2 regions of the Ancylobacter sp. 3268 genome follow, and region 2 is predicted to be linked to the other one. Evidence: riboswitches for the same ligand, from Rfam matches in the RefSeq annotation. Region 2 holds a riboswitch; the other holds the start of a gene.
What was found. A riboswitch is a leader RNA that binds a small molecule or an ion and turns the genes downstream of it on or off. The one in region 2 is predicted to bind cobalamin.

Region 1: another riboswitch for cobalamin. It lies ahead of J2X65_RS00360 (ABC transporter substrate-binding protein); the one in region 2 lies ahead of cobW (cobalamin biosynthesis protein CobW).

The regions. Positions count from the first base shown of each region.
Region 1 covers NZ_JAVDUX010000001.1:81,744-85,986, forward strand. The annotation lists gene J2X65_RS00350 (ABC transporter ATP-binding protein) at 1-270, opposite strand, end outside; gene J2X65_RS00355 (iron ABC transporter permease) at 267-1,304, opposite strand; gene J2X65_RS00360 (ABC transporter substrate-binding protein) at 1,301-2,356, opposite strand; cobalamin riboswitch at 2,458-2,678, opposite strand; gene J2X65_RS00365 (Gfo/Idh/MocA family oxidoreductase) at 2,830-3,825, opposite strand; gene J2X65_RS00370 (sugar phosphate isomerase/epimerase family protein) at 3,822-4,243, opposite strand, start outside.
Region 2 covers NZ_JAVDUX010000003.1:69,272-73,514, forward strand. The annotation lists gene cobO (cob(I)yrinic acid a,c-diamide adenosyltransferase) at 1-9, opposite strand, end outside; gene cobU (bifunctional adenosylcobinamide kinase/adenosylcobinamide-phosphate guanylyltransferase) at 9-512, opposite strand; gene J2X65_RS04790 (CbtA family protein) at 519-1,274, opposite strand; gene J2X65_RS04795 (CbtB-domain containing protein) at 1,286-1,486, opposite strand; cobalamin riboswitch at 1,516-1,730, opposite strand; cobalamin riboswitch at 1,789-1,997, shown strand; gene cobW (cobalamin biosynthesis protein CobW) at 2,117-3,175, shown strand; gene cobN (cobaltochelatase subunit CobN) at 3,197-4,243, shown strand, end outside.

The sequences.
Region 1 (4,243 bases), on a different contig from region 2:
CTGGATATCGGTCGTTGCCTGCTGCTCGACAAAGGCCAGGCGCCGCGCCAGTTCGCGTCGCGGCAGCGTGGCGATGTCGCGCCCATCGAGCGTCACCACCCCGCTGGCCACGCCGCGCAGGCGGCAAAGCAGACGCAACAGGCTGGATTTGCCGGAACCATTGGGTCCGATCAGGCCGAGGATGCGGTTGGGTGCCGCCGACAGCGTGATGCCGTCGACGATCATCCGCCCGCCCGCACTCCAGCGGGCATCATGGGTGGCGAGCGTCATGCCGGCCGCCGCGCGCGATAGAGGATCACGGCGAAGGCCGGGGCGCCGAACAGGGCGGTGACGATGCCGATGGGCAGGATCTGCTGCGGCACCAGAATGCGCGACAGGATGTCGGCCAGGATCATGAAGATGCCGCCGATAACCAGGCAGGCCGGCAGCAGGCGCGCATGACCCGGCCCGACCAGGAAGCGCGCGGCATGGGGGATGACAAGCCCGACGAAGCCGATCGTGCCGACGATGGCGACCATGGTGGCCGTGAGCAGCGCGGTGGTCGCCAGCAGCACCAGCCGCACGCGGGTGACGGCGACGCCGAGCGCTTGCGCCGCGTCGGCGCCGAAGGCGAAGGCATCGAGCGCCTTGGCGTGCACCAGGCAGACGACGAAGCCGATCAGCGCGACGGGCGTCGCCACACATAGGTCCGGCCAGCGGACGCCGCCGAAATTGCCGAGCAGCCAGAACATCACCCCGCGCGCCTGCTCGGCGCTGGCGAGCGTGGTGACGATGGTGGCGGTGGCCGCGTTGAAGAGCTGGGAGCCGGCGACGCCCGCCAGGATCACCCTGTCGCTGGCGCCACCCGCGCCGGTCGCCAGTAGAGCCACGACCGCCAGCGCCGCCACTGCGCCGAGGAAGGCGCCACCGGACAGGCCGAGCGTAGCGCTGCCGAAGCCGAGGACCATCACGCAGACCGCCCCGGTCGAGGCCCCGGCCGACACGCCGAGAATATAGGGTTCGGCCAATGGGTTGCGCAGCAGCGCCTGGAGGATTGCCCCCGAAACCGCGAGGGCGCCGCCGCACAGCGCCGCCATGACGGCCCGGCTCAGGCGGTAGTCGAAGATCACCCCCTGCTGGATGGCGCTGACCGGCAGGCCGAGGTCGAACAGGCCGTTGCCGAGCGCCCGAAAGGCGACCGGCAGCGGGATCGCCATCTCTCCCACGCTCACCGCCAGAGCGACGGCAAAGATGAGCGCGGCGAGCGCGAGGGCGGCGACGCCGATCCGCGCCGCCCAGTTCGGTCCGATGACGGCGTGGCTCAATTGGTGAGGCCGAATGTGTGGACCGCCGTCGCTATCGATTCGATGCCGTCGATCGCATCGACGCCCGGCCGGGTTGCACCGACGTCGACCACCACGATCCTGCCGTTACGCACCGCCGACAGCTTGCTGGCGACCGGATCGGTGTTCAGGAAGTTCAGCTTGGCGTCGATGTCGTCGGCCGGAAAGCGGCGGCGGTCCATCTTCACGATGACAAGCACGTCGGGATCGCTGGCCGCGATGCTCTCCCAGCCGACCAAGGGCCATTCCTCCTCGGTGGTGATCACGTTGCGTGCCCCGAGCTTCGACAGGATGTAGGCCGGGACGCCGTTCTTGCCGGCCATGAAGGCGTCGCCCTTGATGTCCTTGCTGGAGAACCAGACGGCCATCGACACGTTCTTCGCCTCCAGCCCGGCGACGGAGCGCACGGCGGCGGCCTCGCGCCGCTGCAGGCCGGCAACCAGCGCCTCGGCCCGATCCGCCACGTCGAAGATCGCGCCATATTCGCGGATGTTCCGATATAGCAGCTCGATCGAATAGATCTGCGTGCGCACGCCGTCGCCGGCGCCTGTATTGTCCTTGCCGACGCAATCGGTCGGCGAGACATAGACCGGCACCTTCACCCCGTCGAAGCGGTCGCGCTTGCCGACGATACCGTTCGGGCCGATGTGCCACTCATACATGGCGACGACGAGGTCGGGTTCCTGCGCCACGACCGCCTCGAAGCTCGGATCGTTGTCGGCCAAGCGCTTCACCTTGGCGTTCGCCGCTTCATACGGCTTGGCCACCGGGCTGAACCAGACAGCGGTTCCCACGAGGCGGTCGCCGAGGCCGAGAGCGTAGAGGATTTCCGTCTGCGCCTGGCCGAGGCTGACGACGCGCTGCGGCGCGTGGTCGATCACGACCTTCGCCCCGCAATTCTCCAGCGTGAGCGGGTAGTGCGTCGGATCGGCCTTCGCCGCGTCGGCGATGCCGACGCCGATCACAGCACCAAGCGCCAGAGCGAGGCTGCCGCCGCACCGCCCGAGGGCGTTACCCAGGAATTTCTTGAACATGTGTCACCGCTTCCCAAAAAGGAAGACGGGAAGCGCGAGGGAACCGGCGCATTCAGCGGAACCCCGCTGCCGACCGGCAACCTTCGGAGCACCCCGCCCGAAAGATGGTTGGCGATCAGGGCAGGTCTCCTGGCTTGCGGGTCGACGCTGGCTCCGCCCGGCCTTCCCGACGCAGCACGAGGCTTGGCGTCAGTGGACGATGGGCAGAGGGCTCGCCGCTTACAGTTGCGGGGGCAGCTTCGGATTTGGCACGGATGCCTCACCGAATTCCCTCTTAGCTTCAGGCGCGAACACCTGAAGAACCTTGATCGGTGGCGACCATAGCCGGCTTCGCCGCAACGTCAAGAACGCCGTTGGCTCCTGACGGGATCGCCGGGGGCTGGTGGAACCCCTTGGCCGGCGCTGGTCTCGTCGACGGGACGTTCTGTCGAGGCACGAAGCGGCGCGTCAGGCCGCCTCGTGCTTCTCCATCCTCAAAGCGCGAGTTCGCGGCGCAGCACTTCCAGCCGCTCCATGGCCACCACGCCATCGGCAATGGTCGGCGCCGCGGTCTCGGCTCCGGCAAGCGCGGGCACGACATCGGCAAGCAGCGCGTGATAGCCCTTCGGGTCTTCATTCGCCGCCGCGGTGAAGTTGGGCTTCCAGGTGAGCGAATCCACGTCATCGGCGAGTGTCGCATTGGGATCGGCCACCTTGAAGGGCGGGTTGCGATGCCAGCGGATCTCGATCACGTCCTCGACCTCGATGCGCTGGTGATCGCCCATCAGCTCGATCCGTTCCACCGGTGTGCCGCGTGACTGTATCGTACCCATGGCGATGTTGCCGATGGCGCCGCATTCGAACTCGAAACCGACGTGGAACAGCACTCGACCGGGGGTCTTCTCCACCTTGCGGGCCGAGATCGTCTTCACCGGCGAGACCAGGAAGGAGACGAGGTCCATGTAGTGCACGCAATGATGCAGGAAAAAGCCGGTGTAATCGACATTGCCGACGAAATAGCCGGGAGCCGTCATGTAGTAGCCTGTGAGCCCGAGCACATCGCCGAAGCGCCCCGAACGCACGATATTGGCGGCCATCTTGTTGCCGATCGAATAGCGCTTCATGAAACCGACCAGCAGCGGTTTTCTGGCCTTTTCGGAAGCCGCGAGCAGTTCGCGCGCCCCCGCTGCGGAGCCGGATGGCGGCTTCTCCATGAATACGCCGAGCCCGCGCTCCAGCGCCTTCTTGCCGAAGGCGAGATGCTGGTCTGGACCGACGGCCATGCCCACCGCATCGATGCCGGGCATCGACAGGAGGGTGTCGACGTCGTCGGTGAGGTTCGACACGCCGAATTGCCGGCCGGCATCGGCGAGGCGGGGGCCATCGATGTCGCACAGCGCCACCAGCTTGACGTCGTGGCGCACGAGTTGCGGCAGCAGCATCTGGGTGGCGTGGATGCCGCAGCCGATCCAACCGATATTCAAGGTCATCGACGGTATTCCGTGAGAGTGATGTGGGACTTCATGAAAGCGACGCTGGCCGAGAGACGGTCGCTCTCGTCCTCGTGCGGGGCGCGCCACTGCGCGAAAGGCACGCCGAAGCGGTCGTCGCGGCGGCGGAAGGGTTCGAGCGAGATCGGGCCGGCATAGCCGATCTCGTGCAGCGCACGGCACACTGCCACCCAATCGGTGGCGCCGGTGCCGGGGAAGCCGCGATGGTTTTCATTGGCCTGGAAATGCACGACGCGGCCGGCGGCGAGGCGGATCGCCTCCGGGATGGAGCTCTCTTCCATGTGCATGTGGAAGGTATCGAGCATCAGTTGGATCGCCGGATGGTCGACCGCGTCGAGCAGCTCGATCGCCTGTTGGGTGGTGCACAGCACGTCGCTCTCGAAGCGGTTCAGCGGCT
Region 2 (4,243 bases):
GTCGGTCATCATTTTACCTTTACCGGAATGCCGGCGACCACCAGGACGACCTCGTCGGCCAGCGCGGCAAGGCGCTGGTTGAGCCGGCCCTGGGCATCGCGGAAGCGGCGGGCGAGGGCGTTGTCCGGCACGATGCCGAGACCGACCTCGTTCGACACCGCCACCACCGGCCCGTCATGGGCGAGAAGCTCGGCCTCGAGGATCGCCGAATCGAGATCGGCATCGGCGGCGGCCAGCATGCGGTTGGACAGCCAGAGCGTCAGGCAGTCGATCAGCACCGGCGCGCCGGACGGCAGGGCGCCAAGCGCGCCGGCGAGATCGTGCGGCGCGTCCAAGGTGACCCAGCCTTCGCCGCGGCGGGCGCGGTGCTGGGCGATGCGCTCTTCCATCTCGGCGTCATAAGCCTGCGCCGTGGCGACATAGTACCACGGCGCAGGAGCGCGCTGCACCAGCGCCTCGGCGTGGCTGCTCTTGCCGGAGCGCGCGCCGCCGAGGACGAGGGTAAAGGGCATGTCGGTTCAGGCCGTCCGATTCACGCCGCCCGCGCCGAGGCGCGGACGCAGCCAGCCGGAAAGCCCGCCGAGCAGCACCCAGAACAGGAAGCTCACCGCCACCGAGGCGACGACGAAGCTGTGGTGCAGGCTTTCCGGGATCGGGCTGTCATGGCTCTCCGGCTGCGGCGCGCCAATGGCATGCGGCGCCAGGATGATGAGCACGCCGAGCGCCGCCAGCAGCGGCGAGCGGCCATAGACCAGCAAGGCGAGGCCGATGGCGGTGGCCGCCGCGGTGCCGATCCACCACAGTTGCCGGGCCATCAGGTCGGCGGCCGGCATGGCCGGCAGCTCCGGCGGCAGGCCGAGGCCGGGGGCGAGCGTGAACACCGCGAAGCCGGCGAGGCCCCACAGGATTCCCTCGCGCCAGGAGGCGAGGCCGCCCTTCAGCTCGGTGGCGGCGACCAGCAGCAGGCCGAAGCCGAAGGCGGTGAGGACGGTGGCGAGCACGGTGTAGGCGTTGCGCTCGAAGCCGTCGGCCGGCCCCCATTCCTCACCGTCGCCATGGGAGTGTGCCGGCGTCGCCGCCCCGTGGCTGTGCGCCTCCGTGGCGTGGGCATCGGCGGCGTGAGCATCGACGGTGGCGGCCGCCTCGCCGCCCTCGAAGGTCTCGGCCTTGAGGATCAGCGGCACGGTGGTGAACAGGTGCACGGCGGCGGAAGCCACGCCGGTGGCGATGCCCGCCACCAGGGCGACGAGCAGGATTGTCCTGAACAGAGACATGGAAGCCCCCGTCAGTGGCAGGGGAAGGCGACGGCGTGGCGTACGTCGTGCGCCGCATTGTGCGCAGCGGCGATGTGGGAGAAGCCGACGCCGCCGACCACGAACGCGCCGAGCAGCGCGGCGAAGGTGATGGCGAGCGCGCGGGACGCCGGGGTCTCGACGGCGGCGGAAGGGGCGGCGGCGGACTGCGACGGAAGGTTCAGGCGATTCATGGTCGTCTCCTTTTGCCCTCCACCCGAGGGCCAGGGGTGATGTCGACGGCCGGTCTCCTGGCTTGCGGGTCGTCGCCTGTCCCTCCGCCTTCCCGGCGCGAACGCCAGTGGCCAGTAGAGGTGGGCTCGCCGCTCACAGTTGCGGGGGCAGCCGCGGAATCGACCCTGCCCGAAGGCCCGGTCCCACCGCGTTCCCGTCTTGCGTCCCGTGCCCATCACGGGAACCGCCGACTGGCACCAACTATACCGGCAGTCGAGGTCTCCGCAATGCCTGCGCGTTGACATTCCCCCCTCGCGCTCCTTTAGTGGCCGCGACCGACGGTTTCCTCCCTCACCGGGAGGGACGAAGAGGGAATGCGGTGCGCCGGCCCGGCAACAGGACGGCAATTCCGCGGCTGCCCCCGCAACTGTAAGCGGCGAGCCCGAGCCAACGGCCACTGGAGCGATCCGGGAAGGCGGCAAGGGCCACGACCCGCGAGCCAGGAGACCTGCCGTCGGTTCGGTCGTGCGTGCCGGCGGGGTGCCCGGCAGGCGGGTGACGTCGCCGGATGCCCGATTCCGGCGGCTTGCGCGGGAAGATTCCCGCGGCCGGCGTGCCCCGAACCTTGCAACGCCGCCGGAGACGCCGCCATGACCGCTGAAACTGCTTCGCTCGCCCGGGTGCCCTGCACCATCGTCACCGGCTTCCTCGGCGCCGGGAAGACGACGCTGATCCGCCACGTGCTGGAGAACGCCAAAGGCAAGCGCCTCGCGGTGATCGTCAACGAGTTCGGCGATGTCGGCATCGATGGCGAGATCCTCAAGGGTTGCGGCATCGAGACCTGCCCGGAGGAGAACGTCGTCGAACTCGCCAATGGCTGCATCTGCTGCACGGTGGCCGATGATTTCGTGCCGGCGCTCGATGCGATTCTCTCGCGTTCGCCGCGGGTCGACCACATCCTGATCGAGACCTCCGGCCTCGCGTTGCCCAAGCCGCTGGTGCAGGCCTTCCACTGGCCGGCGATCCGCAGCCGGGTCACCGTGGACGGCGTGGTGGCGGTGGTGGACGGCGAGGCGCTGGCCTCCGGCCGCGTCGCCCACGACCATGACGCGCTCGCCGCGCAGCGGGCGGCGGATGCCTCGCTCGATCATGACGACCCGATCGAGGAAGTGTTCGACGACCAGATCGCCTGCGCCGACCTCGTGGTGCTGACCAAGGCCGACCTGATCGACGCCAACGGCGCCCTGCGGGCGCGGGCGGCGCTCGACGCCGAGCTGCCGAAGGGGGTGAAGGTGGTGAACGTGACCGGCGGCCGGCTCGACCCGGCGGTGTTGCTCGGCCTCGGGGTGGGGACCGAGGACGACATCGCCAACCGGCGCACCCATCACGACGACGAGGCCGAGCACGACCATGACGATTTCGACAGCTTCGTCGTCGAGGTGCCGGAGATCGCCGATCCGGCGGAATTTTCCGCGCGGGTGGCGCGGGCGGCGGCGGAGGCCGAGGTGCTGCGGGTGAAGGGGTTCCTCGCGGTGGAAGGCAAGCCGATGCGCCTGCTGGTGCAGGCGGTGGGGCCGCGTGTCGAGCATCATTTCGACCGCCCCTGGGCCGCCGGGGAGCGGGCCGGGCGGCTGGTCGCCATCGGGCTGAAGGGGCTCGACCGGGCGAAGGTGGAGAGCATCCTCGCCGGCGAGCCGGCGGTGGCCTGAGACAGATCGGCCCGCGGCGGCATGCACATACTCGCCACCACATCGACCTCGCTCGACGATCTCGCCGAACCGGTCGACCTCGCGCAGGCGCCGGCGGAGCTGGTGGTGGCCTCCTTCGCCGACAGCGACCTCGCGGCGCTGGCCCGCGCCTTCGCGGCGGGCGGGGGAGAGGTGAGCCTCGCGCTGACCAATCTGCGCGATCTCAAGCACCCGATGTCGGTCGATCTGTGGGTCGACCGGCTGGCGCCGCGGGCGAAGATGGTGGTGGTGCGGCTGCTCGGCGGGCTCGACTGGTGGCGCTATGGCGTCGAGCGGCTGCGGGCGGCGGCGCGGCAGCACGGCTTCGCGCTCGCCGTGCTGCCGGGCGAGGACCGCGACGACCCGCGCCTCGCCGCTGCCTCGACGCTGGCGGCGGACGAACTGGCGGCGCTGCTCGCCTATTTCCGTGCCGGCGGGCCGGACAATATGCGGGCGCTGCTGGCGGCGCTGGCGCGGCATATCGGTCGCCCAATCGAGGTGCCGGCGCCCGTGCCGCTGCCGCTGGTGGGGTTTTATGTGAGCCGCGCGGTGGCCGGAGGGATGGACTCGCAGTCGCGCGCCCCCTCGTCCAGCCCTCTCCTCGACGGGGAGAAGGCCTTTGCCCCGGAGCGGCCCGCTCCTTCTCCCCGTCGAGGAGAGGGCTGGGGCGAGGGGGAGACCTCATCATTTGTCGGGGACGCCCTGGCGGGCGGGGCGGTGCCGGTCGTTCCCGTCATCTTCTACCGCTCGCTGCTGATGGCCGGCGATACCGCGCCGGTCGATGCGCTGTGCGCGGCGCTGGCCGAGCGGGGCATGCGGCCGCTGCCGCTGTTCGTCGCCAGCCTGAAGGAACCGTATTCGGCGGATCTCCTGCGTCGCGAGCTGCCGGAGATGCAGCCGGCGGCGATCGTGACGCTGACTGCCTTCGCCGCCGCCGAGCCGGGGGAATCCGGCCCCCTCGACCTCACCGACGCTCCGGTGCTGCAGGCGGTGGTGGCGACCACCAGGCGGGCGGCGTGGCGGGAGGGCGCGCGCGGACTGGCGGCCGCC